Regions from separate parts of the Enterococcus sp. DIV0210g genome, predicted to be linked through region 2. Evidence: predicted binding sites of a transcription regulator. Region 2 holds the regulator's gene; each other region holds the start of a gene.
The links. The regulator NrdR, encoded in region 2, represses ribonucleotide reductase genes. The targets are predictions, from matches to a motif close to ACACNATATATNGTGT.
Positions count from the first base shown of each region.

Region 1: nrdD (anaerobic ribonucleoside-triphosphate reductase) is a predicted target of NrdR. The motif match lies at 3,811-3,826, and genes of this name have one in related genera.
Region 3: IGI64_RS11810 (vitamin B12-dependent ribonucleotide reductase) is a predicted target of NrdR. The motif match lies at 3,576-3,591, and genes of this name have one in related genera.
Region 4: IGI64_RS09605 (deoxynucleoside kinase) is a predicted target of NrdR. The motif match lies at 3,947-3,962, and genes of this name have one in related genera.

Region 1 covers NZ_CP187903.1:763,104-768,756, reverse strand. Annotated here, with positions in the region: gene IGI64_RS03780 (M42 family metallopeptidase) at 1-708, opposite strand, end outside; gene IGI64_RS03775 (ABC transporter permease) at 789-2,831, opposite strand; gene IGI64_RS03770 (ABC transporter ATP-binding protein) at 2,821-3,588, opposite strand; gene nrdD (anaerobic ribonucleoside-triphosphate reductase) at 3,888-5,653, shown strand, end outside.
Region 2 covers NZ_CP187903.1:1,369,252-1,374,904, forward strand. Annotated here, with positions in the region: gene IGI64_RS06690 (replication initiation and membrane attachment family protein) at 1-734, opposite strand, end outside; gene nrdR (transcriptional regulator NrdR) at 747-1,244, opposite strand; gene IGI64_RS06700 (hypothetical protein) at 1,480-1,812, opposite strand; gene coaE (dephospho-CoA kinase) at 1,886-2,515, opposite strand; gene mutM (DNA-formamidopyrimidine glycosylase) at 2,485-3,315, opposite strand; gene polA (DNA polymerase I) at 3,347-5,653, opposite strand, start outside.
Region 3 covers NZ_CP187903.1:2,461,808-2,467,460, reverse strand. Annotated here, with positions in the region: gene IGI64_RS11835 (heavy metal translocating P-type ATPase) at 1-435, shown strand, start outside; gene IGI64_RS11830 (heavy-metal-associated domain-containing protein) at 533-730, shown strand; gene IGI64_RS11825 (alpha/beta hydrolase) at 1,318-1,899, opposite strand; gene IGI64_RS11820 (VOC family protein) at 1,948-2,922, shown strand; gene IGI64_RS11815 (hypothetical protein) at 2,955-3,254, shown strand; gene IGI64_RS11810 (vitamin B12-dependent ribonucleotide reductase) at 3,617-5,653, shown strand, end outside.
Region 4 covers NZ_CP187903.1:1,970,719-1,976,371, forward strand. Annotated here, with positions in the region: gene IGI64_RS09585 (LTA synthase family protein) at 1-1,067, opposite strand, end outside; gene IGI64_RS09590 (hypothetical protein) at 1,256-1,792, opposite strand; gene IGI64_RS09595 (hypothetical protein) at 2,184-2,606, shown strand; gene IGI64_RS09600 (hypothetical protein) at 2,665-2,895, shown strand; gene IGI64_RS09605 (deoxynucleoside kinase) at 2,992-3,732, opposite strand; gene IGI64_RS09610 (GyrI-like domain-containing protein) at 4,556-5,035, opposite strand; gene IGI64_RS09615 (helix-turn-helix transcriptional regulator) at 5,146-5,653, shown strand, end outside.

The DNA.
Region 1 (5,653 bases), 610 kb from region 2:
CCCTGTATCTAAAGCAAAAGCCACATCAGGATTGACAAGATGGGTGCTTGTACGAGCGCCTCTTAACCCAACTTCTTCTTGCACATCACTACCAGCAAACAAAACATTTGGATGGTCTTCTTTTGAAAGATTTTCCAAAACACGCAGAGATACAGCTGTTCCGATGCGATTGTCCCAAGCTTTAGCCAACAGGAATTTCCCGCCATTCATTCGTTTGTATTCGATGTAAGGCGTAACCATGTCTCCAGGACGGATACCCCACTCTTTCACTTCTTTTTCGCTTGAAGCACCAATATCGATGAACATGTCTTTGATGTCGTATGGTTTGTTTCGCACTGCTTGTGTCAGTACATGAGGTGGTTTTGAGCCGATGACGCCATGAAACACTTTTCCTTCTTGTGTTTTTATTTCGACTTGCTGAGCCAGCATGACTTGCCCCCACCAGCCGCCTAATGTTTGGAATTCTAAAAATCCTTTATCCGTGATTTTCGTGACCATAAATCCTACTTCATCCATGTGTCCGGAAATAAAGACTTTTGGTCCGCCTGCGCCTTGTTTGGCAATCACACTGCCGAGTCCGTCAAAAAATATATCATCGGCGAAAGGTTTGGCATAAGATTTGAAAACTTCTCTAACTTCTTCTTCGTTACCTGGTACACCTTTTGCTGATGTCAAATCGATCAGCAGCTGCTCTTCTTTTTTGTCCACTTCTATCTCGCTCCTTTTTTGTCATTTGAAAAAATTATACCATTACTTATCGAAAAAATTATACTTTCTGTTTTTATTGGTCAATTTTCTACGATCCGGCAATAGACTTTGCTTGTTGCATAATACAGCAGCATATAAATAACGATGAGTAAACCACAAACAAGGTATGCCAACCAGTAATCAGCTGTTTTGATGTATTGGGTGTAAACATTGATGGCAAAAACAGCATGAAGGATACCCAAAATCATTGGAGGAAAAAACAACACTGCATTCTGTTTGAAAATCATTTGATTGATTTCTTTTCTGCCAATCCCTAGTTTTGACAACAAAATATATGTGTCTTGCTCTTCCTCTGCTTCCGCTAATTGCCGAACCATTAAGATACTTCCTGTCGTCACAACAACGATCATCCCCACAAATAAAGCGACATATAGATAGACACCTGCCGAAAAATGGATTCTCCGCAAGTTATCATAACGTGAAGTAAAGTTTGTACGAGAAATTTCGCCAGTTCCTTCCCCTCGCATTTCTGATGTCATTTCAGTAGTTGAGATTACACCGTTTAGTTTGGTGCCTTGGATTTGATACTGATAATACATTGGATCTGACCATTTGACAGGTATTTGACGATTCATCATTTGGCTCAGCGATTGTTCCTCTTCTTCGCTCATGTTCCAGTAAACAACCTGATATTCTGCCCCTTCCAACGATTGATAAAGCTCATTGGAAACGATCAGTGTTGGACTAGCATAACGCAGACTAGATTCTCCTAGATAATCCGGCAAAAATTCTTGGATTTGTAAAGTAACTTCATTGGGCAAATAAATATTTGACCCATAATTCGTGAAATTCCGTATCGTCGTTTGCAGTTCGTCCAATAAGATTGTTTTGTTTGATCCTTTCAGCTTGATTTTTGGTGCAGATGGTACATTTTGACGGAATCGTTGGTATTCCTTTTCTGAAACCAGATTTACAAGACGAAATTCATTTGTATTTGTATTTGCCATATCAAGATTCGTCATACTTCCAGTAATCTTGTAATTCATGATCAGCTCTTTTTTCGTTTCATTGTTTTCTGCAAGAATCGTTGCTGCTTTTTTGGCTGCAGAAGGACTCATTTGATACGAAGTTGGATTAAAGAACTCTCCCTGCTGCACCATGAAAGTGGATAACGAAGCCACTCCGCCGATCATCGCCAAAGAAATACCAAGGATGACCGTGATCAATGTGTTGGTTCTTCTCCCTTTTAGCAGATGGATCCGTGTATTGCCCGTGATCAAGAAGCGCAGACCTTTGTAGCTGCTCTTTTGTCTGCTGACCTTGTAGGAAATGATTTTTGCAGTATAGCTGAAAAAGAGATATGTGCCTAACACACAACAAAAGAAAATCATCAGCGGATAAAGAAAAATCAATGATGGATTTAGCTGTTCCATGAATATTTGTGTCAATACATCGCGAAATCTCAATGCGCTTATATAACCATAAAGAATCAATACTACTCCGCTGATCCCTAAAAAATACTGCCAATTTTTGGTACTTCGCATTTTGTTATACGGCTTTTTCATCGCTTCAAAAGAAGGAAATATCGGCAGCAGCCAAATTTTCCAAAGCGAATGCAGCGCTACCACCGCCATGATGATGAAAAAAAGAGTGATTGTTCCGTAAATCGAAGGAATCGACACAAAAAATGGTGTGGAAACTTGAAGATGCATCATCTTGACTAAAATCATTGCAAAAAGCTTTGAAAAAATGATGCCAAGCAAGATGCCTAAACAAGTAGAAACAAAACTGATTGCTGCGATCCCCATACAATAAATGACTGCGACTTGACTTTTTTTGACTCCGAATAATTGATAGATCCCAAATTCTTTGATTCGTTTGTTCAAGAAAAAACGATTGGCGCTAAACATAAAGAAAATCAGCAGACTGGTAATCAAAAAATTCCCAAATCCCAAAACATTGTCGATAGCCAAACTTTGGGCAGATAATCGAATCAGAGACTGATCATACGTCATCGCATTAAAAGAATAATAGATCATAACGGATAGTGTCATACAGAAAAAGTAGACCAAGTATCCTCGTGACTGGCGGAAAAAACTTTTAGCGGCCAGTTTATAGAGCATTTAGTTTGCCACCTCCTCCGATTGCTGCCTGCATATCGATCACTTTTTCAAAAAATTCCTTCCTTGAGCCGCGCCGAACGACTTCTGAAAATATAACGCCGTCTTTGATAAATAGAATACGATTGCAATAGCTGGCTGTGTAAGGGTCGTGGGTGACCATCAGAATCGTAGCTGCTTCTTTTTCGTTCATCATCGTCAAATAATTTAATAATCCAGTGGCTGATTTCGAATCCAGCGATCCTGTTGGTTCATCAGCAAAAATAACTTTGGGATGAACGACCAATGCCCGTGCCGCAGCGATTCTTTGCCGCTGTCCTACCGATAATTCTTCTGGATAATGATCCAAAAAAGACTCGATGCCTAAAAGTTTTGCAACGTGCTCTACACGTTCGTCGATTTCTTTTTTGGGCAGTTTTTCAACTGCTAACGGCAGCAAGATGTTATCTTTTGCATCTAAAGTATCAATCAAATTGAATTCTTGAAAAATGAACCCCAGCTCTTTTCGGCGAAAGCTGCTTAGTTCACTGTTTTTCATCTTCGTTATTTCCCGCCCCTGGATCTGGACGCTTCCCATAGTCGGCAAACTGATCGTGGATAAAATATTCATCAAGGTTGTTTTCCCAGCACCGCTTGGACCCATGATCCCGACGAACTCTCCCTCTTCTACAGAAAACGATAGATTATCTAATACTTTGACAGGATTTGTTTTGTTCCCGTAGATTTTGCTTAGGTGTGTTACTTCGATCATTTTTTCCAATCGTTTCCCTCCTTTTCTCATTACTTGAATAGTAGCATATTCTTTTATATTTTTCCCTTTAGTTTTTGTCACCTTCCATACAAGTAAACTTTATCCAAAAATTTTTTATTCATTTTTATTTCCTGCACCTCATATCAAGCCTTGCCGCATTACGTTTTCACAATTTTTCACAATAAAATATACACCATATATAGTATATACAGACAATTATACATAAAGTACACACTATATATAGTTGCTCCATTTTTCGTTTTGTTTTATGATAGACAAGAAGAAATGATTCAGGAGTTGATAATACAATGTTAGAGTATGCAGAAAATCCACAAACAGAAGATGCAGTTGCAACAAGTGCTGCTGGTTTAAAGATCATCAAACGTGACGGTCGATCTGTCGCTTTTGATGACCAGAAAATCTTGGCTGCTTTAGTCAAAGCAGAGAAAAAGATCCATGGCACATTGTCCCCATTAGCGTATGAAAAAATCCAAATGATTGTCGGACTTGTCGTAAAAGAGATCCAAGAACGTTTTTCACAAGATATCAAAATCTATGAAATCCAAAATATCGTCGAACATATGTTATTGGAAAAAAATGAATACGAATTGGCTGAAGAATATATCCGTTACCGCACCAGACGAGATTTTCAGCGCAGCCAAGCAACAGATATCAATTTCTCCATCGAAAAACTGATCAACAAAGACCAAACAGTGGTCAATGAAAATGCAAATAAAGACAGCAACGTTTTCAATACACAAAGAGATTTGACTGCCGGAATCGTTGGAAAATCGATTGGGTTGAAAATGCTGCCGCCTCATGTAGCCAATGCGCATCAAAAAGGCGATATCCATTATCACGATTTAGATTACCATCCATATACGCCAATGACGAACTGTTGTCTGATCGATTTCAAAGGTATGTTGAATAACGGCTTCAAAATCGGTAATGCCGAAGTCGAGTCCCCAAAATCGATCCAAACAGCAACAGCGCAAATCTCTCAGATCATCGCCAATGTTGCTTCTAGTCAGTATGGCGGCTGTTCTGCTGACCGTACGGATGAATTATTAGCACCTTTTGCAGAATTGAATTATCAAAAACACTTAGCGGATGCAAAAGAATGGATCGAAAATCCTGAACGCCAAGAAGAATATGCAAAAACAAAAACCAGAAAAGATATCTTTGACGCTATGCAAAGTCTGGAATATGAGATCAATACGTTATTTACGTCAAACGGCCAAACACCTTTCACATCACTTGGCTTTGGTTTAGGCACAAATTGGTTTGAACGTGAGATCCAAAAAGCGATTTTGCAAAATCGAATCAATGGTTTAGGCAGCGAAAAACGCACAGCAATCTTCCCTAAATTGATTTTCACCCTAAAAAGCGGTGTCAATCTTGATTCTGCCGATCCAAATTACGACATCAAGCAGTTAGCTTTAGAATGTGCAACAAAACGGATGTATCCAGATATCTTGAACTATGACAAGATCGTAGAATTGACTGGCAGTTTCAAAGTACCGATGGGCTGTCGTTCTTTCCTTCAAGGATGGAAAGATGAAAATGATGAAGAAATCAACGTAGGACGAATGAATTTAGGTGTTGTGACATTAAACTTGCCTCGAATCGCCATTGAAGCAAAAGGAGACCAAGAAAAATTCTGGACCCTTCTTTCTGAACGTCTAGCAACAATGAAAGATGCTTTAGTTTATCGTGTAAATCGCTGTAAAGAAGCAATCCCGGCCAATGCTCCGATTTTGTACATGTATGGTGCATTCGGCAAACGTTTGTCTCGAACAGATGCTGTAGATGAATTATTCAAAAATAAACGGGCAACTGTTTCACTTGGTTATATCGGTCTATATGAAGCAGCTTCTGCCTTTTTCGGCGGTGAATGGGAAAAGAATCCTGAAGCGAAAGAATTTACTTTAGATATTTTAAGAGAATTGAAAGCAAAAGCAGACGCGTGGGGAAATGAATACGGCTACCATTTCAGTGTATATTCTACACCTAGTGAAAGCTTAACAGATCGCTTCTGCCGCTTGGATACTGAAAAATTCGGTGTAATCGAAAA
Region 2 (5,653 bases):
ATAAGTTCCCCAAGCGTCAATTCATCAAAGCCATACAATCGATGGTAGAGTTCAATTTGCTCTATCACTGGTTTTTCCAGTGAAGTGATATGTTTTTTCTGCAGCAAGTCGCTTAAAAACGGCCAATCGACCTGAATCGCATCGTCAATCAAAGTTGGTGTTTTTTCTTTTTCAAACGCGGATTGGCTTTGTTCGATTTTTTCCTTGTCTGCTTCAAAAGATGCTTCGTTGAAACGAAAAACATCTAAAAACTTTTTAGTAACTTTTTGGTAGCCTTCTGAAGAAAATCTTTTGAATTGAAATTTCTCATTCAGCTGGTTCCAACGGCGTTCGCCGGTTTTTTCCAACAGCATAAAACTTAAGACAGCATCTTTAAAAAACGCATCGGGCGCTAAAGGTTCAAGCAATTCATAGAGGAAACAAGGTCCTAAACTTGGATCTTCTTTGAAGTAGACATCCAGCAGACCGATTCCTTCTAATTTTTTTCTTGCTTCATAAAACTGCGGCAAACCGCAATCCAATCCACTTAGCAAATCTGCGTGCAGCGCTTCTGATCCGATGCCTGTTTCTTTCGAAATCTCTGACAAAAGCGTGAAATAGAGACTAAGTGCTTCTCCTCCGATCAGCGGCTGATAAAGATAAAGCAGCGCTTGCTGTCCTTCTTCTGTTAATGGAAATGTTTTTCTGCCTTGATAAATATTTTTAGGCTGAAGTTCTTTCCAAGCATTTTCCAACGAAATGCCTCCTTATTCCTTCTCTTCTGATTTGTCGTCTTCAGATTTGTTTTCTTTGGCTTTATCAACGATGTCTTGCAATTCTTTTAAGAAAACAGACATATCTTTGAATTGACGGTAGACACTGGCAAAACGGATATAAGCGATCTCATCTAAGTTGACAAGGTCTTCCATCACGTATTCACCAATCAAGTTTGTTGATACTTCATTCTCGCCTAAACTGCGGACACGATTCTCCACATGGTTGACGATTTGTTCCATTTGTTCCATTGCAACAGGACGTTTTTCCGCTGAACGGATCAATCCTCTTAATATCTTATCACGGTTGAATTCTTCGCGTTCGCCATTTTTCTTGATGACTAGCAGCGGCGCAGCTTCGATTCGTTCAAATGTTGTAAAACGAAAGCCGCAATTCTCACATTCACGGCGGCGGCGGATTGCGCGTCCGTCATCTGCTTGTCGGCTGTCTATAACACGCGAATTATTATGGTGGCATCTTGGGCATCGCATAACTATCACCTCTTCATTTCTGATTTATCAAATCATTGCTATGATTAGTTGTATTATAACATGAAACCTTGTAGAAGCGCGATGTTCCGGTACAAAAAATGCCGAAACACTCGCGTTTTTTAACATAATCTGCTGTTTTTTAAGAAAACAGCAGGCTCTTTTTGCTGTACTACTTTTTCAGTTGTGAGAAAAAACTGGAACCAATCGTTAGGATAGGCTCCAGTTTTTCTTTAAACTATAGTTTTTCTTCGATTCCTGTATAGTGCTTCATTCGTTCTTCTTCGATTCTCTGCTCGCCAGAAATATGTTCTTGTTCTGGCAATGGTTCTTTCCTGCGTTTTGGCTCCGCCGTTTTTCGTTCTTGTGTCAGATCTTGCTGACGTGCTTCTTTTTCCGCTTGCTGGTCTTCAAGCTCTTCAATACGTTCTTTGTACTTTGCATCATGTGCTTCTGCGATTTCTGTTTGGTCGCGTCCTTCTTGCTTTAAGTTTTCATTATCTAAAAGTTCGCCGATTTTTTCTTTTGCGTTTCCGACAATTTTATCTTTTTGGTTTTTGATCGTTCCCATAACATGTCCCTCGCTCTCTGCTTTCTACTTTCAGCATAGCAGAATCCTGCTGCTTAGACAAAGAAAGTACTTTCTAAGAAATAAACTTGTTTTCTTGGAGCCATGAGATGATTTGTTCTGCTAACTTGTCTTTTGTTTGCTGATTATCAAAAAGGATATCCGCTTTTCTTTTTTTCTCTTCGATAGGCATCTGACTTTCGACCCGCTGCATTGCTTCTTCTCTCGTAAAACCATCGCGTGCCATCAGACGTTGCAGCTGTTTTTCTTCCGGAAGATAAACAACAGCTGTCTGATCCATATATTTGTCATAGTGACCTTCATATAGCAAAGGAATATCTACAATAACTAATGGGCTGGCTTGTTTCGCTTTTTGGATATTGTCTTTGATGCTCGTTCTTATATAGCTATTCAATATGCGATTGAGCTGTTCGCGTTTCTCAGGATCGCTGAAGACGATTTTCCCTAATTTTTTTCGGTCGAGTGTGCCGTCTTCATTTAAGATATCTTTACCAAAATGCTGAACCACAGCTGCCAATCCCGGCGTTCCAGGTTCTACGACTTCTCGGGCGATTTTGTCGCCGTCAACGATAGGAAATCCATACTTTTCAAATACGTGGACGGCGGTTGTTTTTCCTGTTGCGATTCCGCCTGTCAGACCCAAAACAAAAGAACTCATCGTTTCAGCTGTTGACAATTTGGACAATAGTGCGTCCCCCTTTGCGCCACTTTTGTTTTAACAATGGGTGTCCCGCAACGTACACACGGATTGCCGGTTTGTCCATAAACATGGAGCATCAATTGAAAGGTTCCAGCTTCTCCTAAGGCGTTCAAATAACTGCGGATCGTTGTACCGCCAGCTTCCACCGCTTTTCCTAAAACAGCGATGATTGCTTCTCTAAGCCGTGCGATTTCTTTTGGTTTCAGTGTGTTGGCTGGCTGTTCTGGATGGATTTTTGCTTCCCATAACGCTTCATCTACATAGATGTTTCCTAGCCCTGTCACAAGTCGTTGATCTAGCAAGAGAGGTTTGATCGCTTTTTTCGAACGTTTGAGTCCTTGTTCAAACGCAGCCAATTCAAAGGTATCGTTTACCGGTTCAGGCCCCAGAAGCATGATTCCTTTATACTGGTTGCTGCTGCCCTTTTCAACCAATGTCATACGGCCAAATTTTCGTACGTCATTGTAACGAAGCTGGCTGCGATCATCAAAAGAAAAAATGACATGCGTATGCTTGCTTAGCGGCGCTTCCTCTGTAAAAAATTCATACTTCCCTTCCATGCGCAAATGAGAGATCAAATCAAAATGTGTCAAATGAAAAATCAAATATTTCCCTCTTCTACTGATGGATTCGATCGTTTCTCCTGCTAATTGCGCTTCAAAAATCGCTGATTCTGGCTGTTCGATGATTCGAGGCCACAAGACTTGGACATGGTGGATCGTTTTTCCTGAGACTAATTGCTCTAAACCTTTTCTGACTGTTTCTACTTCTGGTAATTCTGGCATTTTTTCACCTTCAAAACTGTGATTTATTTGGTTATTTTGCTTCGTACCACGTTTTGCCCCAACTGCTTTCGGTAATCAATGGTACGTGCAGCTGTACTGTTTGTTCCATGACTTCGCTAACAAGTTTGTCCAGACGTTCCAATTCTTTTTCAGGGACTTCAAAGACAAGTTCATCGTGTACTTGAAGCAGCATGGTTGCTTCTAAATCTTCCTCTTTCAAGCGTTGCGCCAACTCGATCATTGCGATTTTCAAGATGTCTGCGGCACTTCCTTGAATAGGTGTATTGATCGCTGTACGCTCTGCAAACGAACGCAGATTGTAATTTCTGGAGTTAATATCTGGTAAGTAACGGCGACGATGATATAACGTTTCAACATATCCAAGATCTTTTGCTTCGCGAACAATACGCTCCATGTATTCTTTTACTCCAGGATATTTTTCGAAATACGTATCGATATATTGTTGGGCTGCTTTTCGGCTGATCCCAAGATTTTGTGATAGTCCATAATCCGAGATACCATAGACGATCCCGAAATTGACTGCTTTTGCTTGGCGTCGCATATTTGGTGTCACATCTTCTGGTTTTTCGATACCGAAGACGCGCATTGCTGTACTAGCATGGATATCTTGACCTTCTAAGAATGCTTCTTTCAAATGTTCGTCATTCGAGATATGTGCAAGGACACGCAATTCGATTTGTGAATAGTCGGAAGAATAAATCAACCAATCTTTCGCTCTTGGTACAAAGGCTTGTCTGATTTTTCGGCCTTCTTCTAAACGAATCGGGATATTTTGCAAGTTCGGATCGACAGAACTTAATCTTCCTGTTTGCGTCAATGTTTGGACATAACGGGTATGGACTTTTCCGTCAGATTGGATGACTTTCAAGAGTCCTTCCACATAAGTTGATTGGATTTTTGCGATTTGGCGATAGGTCAAGATATCATCAACAATTGGTGCTTGTTCCCGTAACTGCTCCAAAACATCAACAGCTGTGGAATAGCCTGTTTTTGTTTTTTTTATGACTGGAAGCCCCATTTTTTCAAACAAGATAACGCCTAATTGTTTTGGAGAATTCAAGTTGAATTCCTCACCTGCTTCTTCATGGATCTTGTGCTCGATTTCTTGTAGACGTTTTGAGAATTCGCCTTTCATTTCTTGCAAACGAGACGCGTCGACTTTGATTCCAGTGATTTCCATTTCAGCAAGTATTTGAGACAGAGGCAATTCCATTTTGTAAAACAGATCTGCTTGGTTTTTTTCTTCTAATTCTTTATTTAAGATTGGTGTCAAAGCGTCAATCGCCGCTACTTTCCGTGCAAGATGCGCAAAGAAATCTTCTTCATCTGCCGGCAGACCTTTTTTAGCCCCTTTTCCGTAAACTGATTCATCGGAACGAATATCACTATAACCGTAATGGGCAGCAATTCCTTCAATATCACTGCTTTTCTCATTCGTATCAAGGAGATAGGCACCTAATAAAATATCAAAATCGATTCCCTGTGTTTTTCCAACATAACGATTCAATGCTGCATAGGTTCTTTTTGCGTCATAAACGAATTTCCGTTGCGTTTCATCTGTCAGCCAGTTTCGGAACGCGTCATTTTCAAAAAGAGCCAAATCATTGGTCACGTAGATTTTTTTATTTGTTCCCCAAGCTACGCCTACGATATCTTCTTGATGGTAATTGTCTCCCAGCATTTCGACATACAAAGCCATATTTGAGTCGAACATTGATTCGTCATATTCTGACACTACATCAAATAAGATATCTTCCATATCCGGGATTTCTTCTACAACATCTAATTTAGCAAGAAACTGTTTAAACTCCATTTCTTTGTAAAAAGGAATCAGTTTATCCAGATCTTTTCCGTCATATTTCAATGAATCAATGGAAACATCTACAGGAGCTGACGTATCGATAGTCGCTAGTCGTTTGGATAAGAAAGCTTGTTCTTTGTCATTGATCAAATTTTCTTTCATTTTGCTTTGTTTCATCTCATCGATATGGTCATAGATGCCTTCAACTGAACCATATTGTTTCAAGAGCTTGATAGCTGTTTTCTCACCGATTTTCGTTACACCAGGGATATTATCAGATGCATCTCCTGCCAAACCTTTCATATCGATGATTTGTTTTGGTGAAAGACCGTCATATTTTTCAGCTACATGCTCTGGTGTATACGATTCAATATCGCTGACACCTTTTACCGTGATATCGACTTTGATTTCTGGACTAGCCAACTGTGTTAAATCCCGATCTCCAGATAACACAACGACATCAAATTGTTCTTTATCCACATTTTCTGCTAATGTGCCGATGATGTCATCAGCTTC
Region 3 (5,653 bases), 1.1 Mb from region 2:
GTGTTAAGTGAAGTTCTGCCAGAAGATAAAGCAAGTGAAGTGTCTAAACTTCAAAATGAAGGAAAAAAAGTAGCAATGGTCGGTGATGGAATCAACGACGCACCAGCTTTAGCACAAGCAGATATTGGTATCGCTATTGGTTCAGGAACAGACATCGCTATGGAATCCGCAGACATCGTATTGATGAGAAGTGATTTGATGGACGTGCCAAAAGCAATCCAATTGAGCCGTTTGACCATCAGAAACATCAAACAAAATCTATTCTGGGCATTTGCATACAATACATTAGGTATCCCTGTTGCAATGGGAATCTTATATTTGTTCGGCGGCCCATTATTGAATCCGATGTTAGCTGGCGCAGCAATGAGCTTTAGTTCTGTTTCTGTTTTACTGAATGCCTTGCGTTTGAAAGGGTTGAAACTAGACAGTAAATAAAGCAAACTGTTTCTTGTGACCAGCTGCATGAACAAAAAAACAAAGCATATTTTTAAACAATCATTATAAAAATATCGAAAGAATTGGAGAGAGTAGAATGGAACAAACAGTGAAAATCGAAAACATGAAATGTGATGGCTGTGCTGTAGCAGTCAAAGAAAAATTTGAAGGTCTAACAAATGTGACCGAAGCAATGGTAGATTTGGAAAGCAAAACAGCAAAAGTCGTGGGAGATGCTTCTGTCAGCGAATTAAAAGACGCTTTAGCAGATACAAAATACACAATCATTGACTAATCCGCTGATTGAAAAGTGTGAATGATTCTTCCCCGATTTTAGAAAACAATAACTATCGTCAAAAAAACCCAGAAAACAGGTTTCCCCCCTAATCTGTTTTCTGGGATTTTTTTAATTGCTGTGAAACACGAAGAATGAAGTGATGCGATGTGGAACAGTACCTGCTTGGCACTTGGAGCTGACCAGCTTGTTCACGACCTCTCTCTAAACGGTATTTTCTCAGTTGTTCCTCGGCGTTAAGCTTTTCAACGAAAAAAAATGAGAAGCTGTTTCTCCGTTGAGTTGAAAAGAGTCTTAATGCTGTGAAACACGAAGAACGAAGTGATTCGATGTCGAACAGTACCTACTTGGTGCTCGGATCAAAACGCTTTGCTCACAACCTCTTATATTTGACGTTATTTTTTCCCTTTGTTATACTCACTCTAGCCTTGGCACACAAGGAAGTAAAGGCTGTCATTATTTGAAATAAAAATTTTGTTTTTTGACAATAAACATAGATTTTATGATCAAAAAACTTTTATGCAAGATCTGAAAAAACGCCAAGGAGCTGAGCGACTTGCTCGCGTGCTCTCTTGGCGTCATTTTTCTTATTGTTGAAGAAATTGATGGATTTCGTTGATTTCTTCTGATGTTACTTGGTGGCTGCCGTCTGCAATCAGCAATTCTACAGAAGGAAAGACAGCTTCCAACTGTTTTGTCAGCTTCAAAACATCGCCAGGGAGACTGATAGTGTCTTGAGAACCTGTTGTTAAGATAACATTGGCATCTGAAGCAGCATCGAATTGGTACCCTAGATCGATTGGATGAAGGAGAATAAAGTCATCTGCGATATTTGGTGCTTTTTCTAATAGTCCTAACAAGAAGTTCGCGCCATTTGAATAGCCGATAAAGACGATTTTTTTACTGCTTTTCTCAACAGATGGCCAAACATTTTCAATGAAATTTTCGACATGCTGATTGAAATCTTCACGGTCTGCTTTTTGATTGACAAGAGGGGCGAAAAATCTTCTTTGAGCGCCTACGCCAACATCTCCGAGAAAACTTAGTATACTTGCATTAGGGAATAACTTGGCAATCGTTGTCAATAATTGATATTCGTTTCCTCCAGTACCGTGAAAAGCAACGACAAGTGTATCTGGATCTTTCCCTTTTTGAAAAAATGATTCCATAAGCAACCTCCAAAAAATTTGATTTTATGTAGAAAGGATAGATGTACTATGACTGGACGTATCCATCATATCTCCATTTTAAATCGCTATATTAAACCTACATTTGACTTTTATCATAATGTATTAGGGCTAAAATTACTAATGAAAACAATCAATCAAGACGATCATTCGATGTATCATCTTTTCTTTTCTGATGCTGCGCAGAGAGTCGGCACTGAAATAACGTTTTTTGAACTAAGAGACGGTGAAGATAACAAATTTGGTACAAATGCAATCGAACGTACAGTGATGAAAGTACCAACTGTTGAATCATTAGGCTTCTGGGCGGAACAATTGGAAAAACACGATATTTGCCACTATGGGATCGAAACTTTTGAAGGGCGTCCAATGTTGCGTTTTGAAGCGCCAGATAACACACAAATGGCATTGACACCACTTAGAGATTTTGAGGACCCGAATGATTATTTCCCTTATACAAGTGAAGGGATACCAACAGAACATGCCATTATCGGAATCGATGCGATCCAACTACGCGTGCAATTTGCGGAAGCAACAGAAAGAGAACTATTGAATTTTGGCTGGCAAAGAAAATCAGTGACCCCGTTTTTTGAAACAAAAAATGAAGTGACGATTCTCGAGAACCAAGACGAAAAATTTTATCAAGAAGTCCACATCATCCAAGACGTGGAAAATCCAATTGCGGAACAAGGGATTGGCGGCGTCCATCATGTCGCTTTTGGGGTAAAAGGCATGGAAGAGTTGGAAGCAGTAGACAAGAGACTCAATCTGAAAAATTTCAATAATTCTGGTATTAAAAATAGAGAATTTTTTGAATCTCTTTACTTTAGAGAACCAAATCAATTATTGTTTGAAGTCGCCACAGAAGAAATAGGATTTTTAGATCCGAAAGCTTATGCGAACCAAAGCAATGTGTTTGAAGAGATTCCGCTCTATTTGCCAAATTATCTGAAAGATATTCGAGAAACAGTGGAAAGTATTTTGGAAAAACAGCAGCATGAATAAAAAATAAATCAATTATGATGAGGTGAAGAAATATGTTAATGGAATTATTTGAAGGACAAGAAAAATTTCTAAGAGATTATAAAAAACTAGTAAAAGACCCAAAAAGTGATCAAGAAATCGTAGATGCAGTATTGGATTCATTACGCCAGCAAGACGTAAATGAAAAAATGAGCTATGAGATTTCAGGTGACGAAACAAAATCAGGGGAAAGTATCGACTTTCCATTTAGTCAATATCTGTATGCGGAAGACCAAGAGCCAACCATTGAAACAAGATTTTGCTATGATGGAACGACCTACGAAGAACCATTGAAAAGTAAAGAGCAAATGTAGAGGTTGTGAACACCGTTTAGGTAGAGGTTGTAAGCAGCATGGTCTGCTTCAAGAATTAAGAATGACAAATTAGAAATAGCTTCTCATATTTTTGATTTGTTAGGCCTAATTCCGTAGAAGCAATGCTGCGAACACCGTTTAAGTAGAGGCTGTGAATGAACCGATCAGCTCCAAGCAATAACAAATTTTTAAACGATAAAAAAACCGGCCCAACAGCCGGCTTTTTTGTTTTGTTTAATTGAGAAACATTCTCATTTTACCACAAAAATAAATTATTTCAACGTTGAAATGAACTATATATAGTGTGATAATTAATTGCGAATACAATATATGGTGTTTTATCTTTTGCGAGGAGTGAGGAAATGGTAACCAGTTTACCTGCAGAAACAATAGACAAATTAAATAAGGAGATCCTTCTTTTCCCAGGCGTTTATCCAATCACAGAAGAAATGACTCAAACATTTGAGGGCATTTCTCGTCTTATCATGTTGGATCGTTACGCATTCAAAGATCCGAAAGGCGAGACGATTTCAACAGGAGACCTTGTTGTTTTAACCACGCAAGCTGATCCTAAATATCCTGCAAGAGGTATCGGAATCGTCCGAAAAATAGAAGGCAGTCAGCTAGAAATCGAAGTAGAAGAAGAGTTCAGAAGCGCATTAACTGATCCAAAAGAAGCCGAATCTGGACGTGTAAAAAGAGAGCGGATCGAAGTTGAAAAACCAATGGAACTATACTTCGAACAAATTGCCAAACGTGTAGCAAACGGGATTGCAAAAAATGACCAAACAGGCAATCAAGAAGAACTTTTCCAAACATTTTATCAACATTTAGCAGAACAAAATCTGATTCCTGCCGGCAGAGTTCTGTATGGCGCAGGAACAGCTTCCGAAGTCACATACTTCAATTGTTTTGTGATGCCTTTTATCCATGATTCAAGAGGCGGTTTGGCACAACATCGTCAAGAAGTGATGGAAATCATGAGCCGCGGCGGCGGTGTAGGAACAAACGGATCGACTTTGCGCCCTCGTTCAGCCATTGTCCATGGCGTGAACGGCAAATCTTCTGGTGCTGTTTCATGGTTGAATGACTTAGCGAATCTGACGAACTTAGTTGAACAAGGCGGTAGTCGGCGCGGGGCGCAAATGATCATGATGGCAGACTGGCATCCAGATATTTTTGAATTTATTATTTCAAAAATCCAAAACCCTGCTGTTCTCCAACATTTGATAAAAACAAATCCAAATTCAACAATCCAACGATTTGCGCAAGAAAAATTGAATTTTGTCCCACTCGCACCTGCAGAAAAAGAATTATACGAAAAAATCCTTGATGAAAAAGATACGCTTGCACTTAAAGAAAACAGCTATTTAAAAGAACTGGCCCAAAAAACAGCACTTGGCGGCCACTATGAAGTAAACAACAGCGAATTTTTAACAGGTGCCAATATTTCAGTATGTTTGACCAAAGAATTCATGGAAGCTGTCGAAAAAGACCAAGAGTACAGCTTGCGTTTCCCAGCAATTGAAGAGTATTCTGAAGAGGAAATGGCTGATTATGATAAAAACTGGGCAGAAATCGGTGACGTTCGAGAATGGGAAAGAACTGGTCGAAAAGTCAAAGTATACCAAACAATCAAAGCACGAGATCTTTGGGAACTGATTACTTTTTGCGCAACCTATTCTGCAGAACCAGGAATCTTCTTTATCGATAATGCAAATGAGATGACAAATGCGGCAGCCTACGGACAAAAAGTCGTAGCGACAAATCCTTGCGGCGAACAGCCTTTGACACCTTATGCAGTATGTAATTTAGCTGCAATCAATTTAGCAAATATGGCAGATAAAAAGAACAAGTGTGTTGATTTTGAAAAACTCGCTGAAACAGTACAAGCAAGCGTACGTTTCCAAGACAATGTTATTGATGCGACACCTTACTTCTTTGATAAAAATGAAAAACAAGCAAAAGGAGAACGACGCATCGGGTTAGGTGTTATGGGACTGGCTGATTTGTTGATTTATTGCGAAAAAACTTATGGATCAGAAGAAGGCAATCAGCTGATTGATCAGATTTTTGAGACAATCGCAGTTACTGCGTATCAAACATCTATTGAATTAGCGAAAGAAAAAGGCAGTTTCCCATTCTTGACAGGAGAAACAGAAGCGGAGACTCAAAAACTGCGTGAAGCCTTTATCCATTCAGGCTATATGCAAAAAATGCCTGAAAAAATTCGTCAAGATATATTAAAATACGGCATCCGAAATTCTCATTTGCTGACAGTCGCACCAACTGGATCAACTGGGACAATGGCAGGAGTTGCGACAGGTTTAGAACCTTATTTTTCCTTTTCTTATTTCCGCAGCGGACGTCTGGGTAAATTTATTGAAGTCAATGCTGAG
Region 4 (5,653 bases), 600 kb from region 2:
ACATTTCCATGGAAAACAGCACTGGTATAACCGTTTGTTTGATTAAGGATCGCTGGCGCGCCTTGGAACACATTATCTGATCCAAGTTCAGTAAATAATGACCCTTGCGGCAAACCAAATGTGCCTGTTTCTAACATGTTTTCGGCATCACTTGTTTTCCCTTGCCCTACTTCATGGAAAAAGTTGTCGAAACTGATTGTTGACTGATTTGAAAAAATACTATTCAAGAATGGTGTAACTTCTTGTCCATCTACTTTCATATTGATCAAAAATTGCTGGAAGCTTTCCAAATGAAGGACAATGATATTTTTTCCTTTGGCAAGACCATACATATCTGGATCAGGTTCTGCGTAATGTTCTTTTGTATATTTCAGTACATCATCGATTCCGTTGCTGCTGGCATGTGCGCGTACGCTGCTGGTCATACCTGTTTTGATCCCGTCATAAACAGTATACGCATCGATTCCAAGATATTTGACGATATAAGAACGGTCAAATGTACGTTGCAGCAATTGCGGACGATTGGCTTCGCTCATTGCTAGATTGGCTGAAAAAATCAAGAATGAAAGACAAGTGATCGCGAAGGCCATTGGTTTCTTAAATGGTTTATTGGTCAAACTTACTTTCTTTCGCCACATCCAAATAAGCACACCAATATAGACCAGAATATCTAGCCAATAAATAATGTCGTGGAAATCCATCAAAGCAAACGAACTTCCAGATAATCCTTGCGAAACTTTAGAAAAACCGAGTACTGATTTGATGGTGATGAAGTCGGTAAATTCTCGATAAAAAATAATATTCAGGTATAAGATCACTGTATTTATGATGTCTAAAATCAAAAGCCAGATCAGTGCTGTCCTTTCTTTTTTGACATAGAGCACTAAGCCGAATAACAGCAAAGTCGTCGCTAAAGGATTGAACCATAAAATAAAATGTTGGATCCCGCCTTCTACTCCTAGCGAAAAATCTGTATAGTAAGCAAACATTGTTTTTAACCAAAAAAAGAAGCTTACTAGCAGAACGATATTCAAACGATTCTGACACAATTTTTTTAGCTGCGCCACAAACATCCCTTCTTTCTGAGTTTGGACTTACTTTACACCTTAAAAATGAAAAATCGTGAAAAAAATCATTAGAGGCAGAAAATTTTACTTTTTGTTAAAAAACAAAAAAACTGCTGCAGAGATATCCCCTTTTCAAACTAGGCGGTTACCTCGGTGTCAGCAGTTTATTTCTGTTATCGAGTCTGGCTTTATTGCGCAGGCTCCTGCATCGTTGTCTCTGTGGTACTTTCTTCTGCAGTATTGGTTGTTTGGGTCGGCTGCTGCGTGTTTGCTTTTTTCCATTCTTTCAGCCGATTTGCTACTGTTTCTTCATCAACTTTGTCTGAATAGCTTTTGATTACTTTGCCGTTTTTCATGCGTGCTAATTTTTCACCATCGCTTGCATGCAAAAGCACAAGTAACGATTTGTCTTTGAACTGATATTGCCGCAAAGAAATCGCACTTAACACATCATTGATATTCGTAAATTGATTCTTTTCTTTTCCTTTAGGCAGGTATATCTCTAATTCACCTTTGTCATAATTTTCTTTAAACGTATAATCTTCCCACCAATACGTCGAAAATTCACCTTTGAATTGATCTAACGACTTTTTGCTTGCGATCGTCGTTTCTGGAGTTGTCTGTTTGATATCTGCGTTAGTTTTTCCAGTGATAGCCGCTGAAAGCAGCAGAAAAACAAAAAAGCCTGCCAGCCAGAAAAGCAGAAAGGGTCTTTTTTTCCTCATACCTTCTTTCACTCCCAAATTAAATTCGCCTGTTCTATTATATACTTAATTTGGTTTTGACGAAGCAAAAAAGCGCAAAAAAGCAGAAATAATTTTTCTGTTAAATAAAATAACGTAAAGAGCGCCTTTAGTAATACAGGATATAGGCTCATTTTCTCAAAAATAACTTTTTTACCTTAAAAAATAGTTGTGAAACAAAAGAACGCTCTCACTAAACAGAACGCTATTAGATTTTTGATCTCAAAACTAAGAAAAAACAGATGAGCAAGCGCTTACGATTGTTACATTCTCGTTTTTTATTTATCAAAACGGTTTCATTTTTCACGGATGAGTTTCGTGTTTGCTTTTAGAGTGGTATAATCCTTGTATCCTATTAAACGGAGGCAGGATTTTGAAGAAATTAGCAATGATATCTGCTTTAGCTCTGAGCGTTTTTATATTTTCAGGCTGTACGATCTTTGGTTCTGGCCAGTCAACTGATGAGACAACGGAATCTTCTACACTCGCAGCAGAAGAAACAGATATCACTAACAGCGTCTATACGTTAAAAGTTCGCGAAGATATGGATCTGGTGAGTGGTCAAATCTCGTTCAAAGACAACAAAATGGAATGGACACGTTCTTATAACAAAAACAGCACTGATTCTTCTTCCAGTGAACAAGCGACAACTTTGCTAGAAGATGTGACGATCACCACAAAAGAAGATCAGTACATTGTCACCGGAAAAGAAAACGGAAAAACTGTCGAAATCATTTTTACGAAAGTCGGAAACTTTCGAATCAAGGACGAGAGCGGTAATATCTATAGTCTCTGATTCGTTTTCGAGAAGTATTCAAACAGAAAAAAACAAGTATATGAATGAGGGTATTTTTATGAATGAAGGGCAAGAAAAATTTTTAGCATTCTTTTTAGCAAATGCAAAAGATGATCAAAAAGAAGAAGCAAAACAATTATTGATGAACAGTTTTGCAGAGCAGCAGCAGAAAAAAATGACCAGCGCAGAATTCGCGGAATTAAATGAGAAGCTTCTGCCTTTGATCAAACCAGAAAGTCTTGAGACTGTTACACAAGCAATGATGCATTTTTCACAACAATTATCATAAACAGCAAACCCCAAAAACGCAGCTGCGTTTTTGGGGTTTTGTTATTTATTAAATTTTTTTACAACTTTTCCTAAAAGCATATATTACAAAAAAGGACTATTCAGAGACTTCTGATGTCTTTTCTGTCAACGTTCCTAAAATTTGACCTTTTGCTGGCTGGTTCTCTGTATAGTAGCTTAGATGTGTTTGGTCTGCTACGTCCATTTCTGCCAATTTTGCTTTGATTTGTTCGATCACTTCTCCGGCATGTTCTGGATTTTCTACAAAATCATAACGGTCGCCGTCGATTTGGATTTTTGGACAAACATCAAATTCATCGTACCAGCGATTATATCGCTCATTTAATGAAGCATAATAGTCATAAAGCGTTTGATCGCTTTCCAACTGTTCATAATCACGCCCTCTTTTTTTGATACGTTCCAACATCGTAGGAAGAGAAACTTTGATATGGACCATCAAATCCGGTCTTTTTTTCGGTGCTACATCATCTAATTCATGAAGCATCGTGTCGAGTAAATGATCGTATTGCTTCACTTCCATCTCGCTTACTCGTCCAAGATCTGCGTTTAGATGAAACAAAAGACTGTCTTCATAGATTGAACGATCCAATACGTTGTCATCGTTGATCAACGCATTTTTCATTGCTAAGAATCGCTTGTTCAAAAAGAAAATCTGCAGTAAAAACGCATATTGTTCAGGATTCGAATAAAATAAAGGCAATACCTCATTATCCTCCACATTCTCATAAAACGGACGAGAGTTGATCTCGTTAGCAAGCATATCTGTCAAACTACTTTTTCCCGCACCTATTGTTCCTGAAATTAAAATCACTGACATACAATCCTTCCTTTATTATAAATACCACCTATAGTGAAACATTGACGCTTTGTCGACGAATACCTATTCGATATCTTTTTTATTTTGGGATCTGCTTATCAAGCCCATTCAATTATTGGATCCCAATGACTAAAAATCTATTCTCATTCTACTCCTAATTTTCTTAAAAAAAAGACTAGATTTTGTGTTTTATTAATGGTATGAAGAAATCAAAACACAATATATAGTGTTTTTTTAAATCCTTACTTATGTATATGGAGCTAACGAAAATAAAAGTGATATTGTTATTTTTAAATAAAAAAACAAAAACAGCTGTAAAAGCTGTTTTTGCAGAAACGAACACGCTCGCTCAAAAGATAGAAGCAGGTAAAATGTTGCTGTGGAAAAGAGCTGTCTTTAAATTTCAATGAAACATAACAGAAAAAATACACTCAGATTTGCGTCCGCCAATAACGAAGTCTGCTTTTTCTTATCGGTTTCGCTGAAATCTAAAAGTAAACGCAGCTGCGGTATTTATCCAACGACTGGATTTTTCGCTTTTCTTTCGTTAAAATAGTTCCAAACGGCACTGCTTATCGACTATGGCAAGTTGATCGGTCAGCATCTGTTTCCTTCTCTTCAAGCAGCTGCTACTGCTTGAAGAGAAGCCTTTTTACTACCTCTATCTGACAACTATCATACTGAAATCTTGCCCCTGACGTCAAGAAAAAGCAGAAAAATACGAAAATCTGTTCTGTTTTTGCACCAAAAATCTGTAAAAGAACATTAAGCCCTCTTTTCTCCGACCATTTCTTCTAGTTCTCTTGACTTTTTCCTAAATCGATTACTGTTTTACCACTGGAATCCACAGTTCTCCTGTAAATGAACCTGCTTTTTCTTCTTCCACGATTGCATTTGGTCCGCCAACATACGCATACCCTTCCAAAGCCGGCAGCACTTGACCAAAACCTGCTCCTGTCAATGTTTGGTTTAATTCTTCCGCAGTTTGGCCTTCACCTTTTACAACGACATACATCCCTTGCGGAAATTGGATTTGACGCCCATTTTCTTTTGAAAGTTCTTGGTCAGAAAAAACACCTACATAGTACATCATTTTGTTGTTTACCGCTTCATTGACTGTTAAAAGGGAAGCCGTTTCAGCTATTTTTCTTAATTCTTCTAATTCGCCGTTTTGTTTTACTTTGTTATAGAAATCTGTTTTTTCTTGATTGATTCCTGCAAAATCGTATGCATCGCTTTTTAACTCCACTCCGATCCCAAATACTGTAAAGCTTTCTTTTTCGACTAATTCATAGTTTGACATATTTTTTCCTTCTTTCTTTGGATTTTCCATTGGCAAAACTTTTAAGATTTGCTTTCTGCAGTTATAATAGTCCTTAATAGTGTCAAAAAATGAAACTGTTTAGGAGAATTATGAAAAAAACGGAACGAATCAATCTCATGATGCGCTATATCAACAATCGTGCTTCCTTTACCATAGCTGAATTGATGCAGGAATTTCAAGTCTCCCGCTCGACGGCTATCAGAGACATCAAAGAAATCGAATCGCTTGGCCTCCCTCTAATTGCTCAAGTTGGCAGAGACGGCGGTTATTTCGTCATGCAGAATTCTTTACTCCCATCGATTCGTTTTTCCGATAATGAAGTCAAGGCTTTGTTTATTGCCTTCATGGCTACGCGAAACCAGCAGCTTCCTTATTTGAAAAGCCGGCAGTCTTTGACAGAAAAATTACTAGGACTTCTTTCTGGTCCACAACAAGACGACCTTGTTTTGCTGAATAAAATACTGCTTTTTGAAGGGACGCATCCCAATAATCCTGACTTGCTTGATTTATCAGACCTTCCACATCCGATTTTAGAAAAGTTGATCAGCTCTTTGTTGACGGATCAAGTACTTACGCTCTGCTTTCGGGACAAAATCG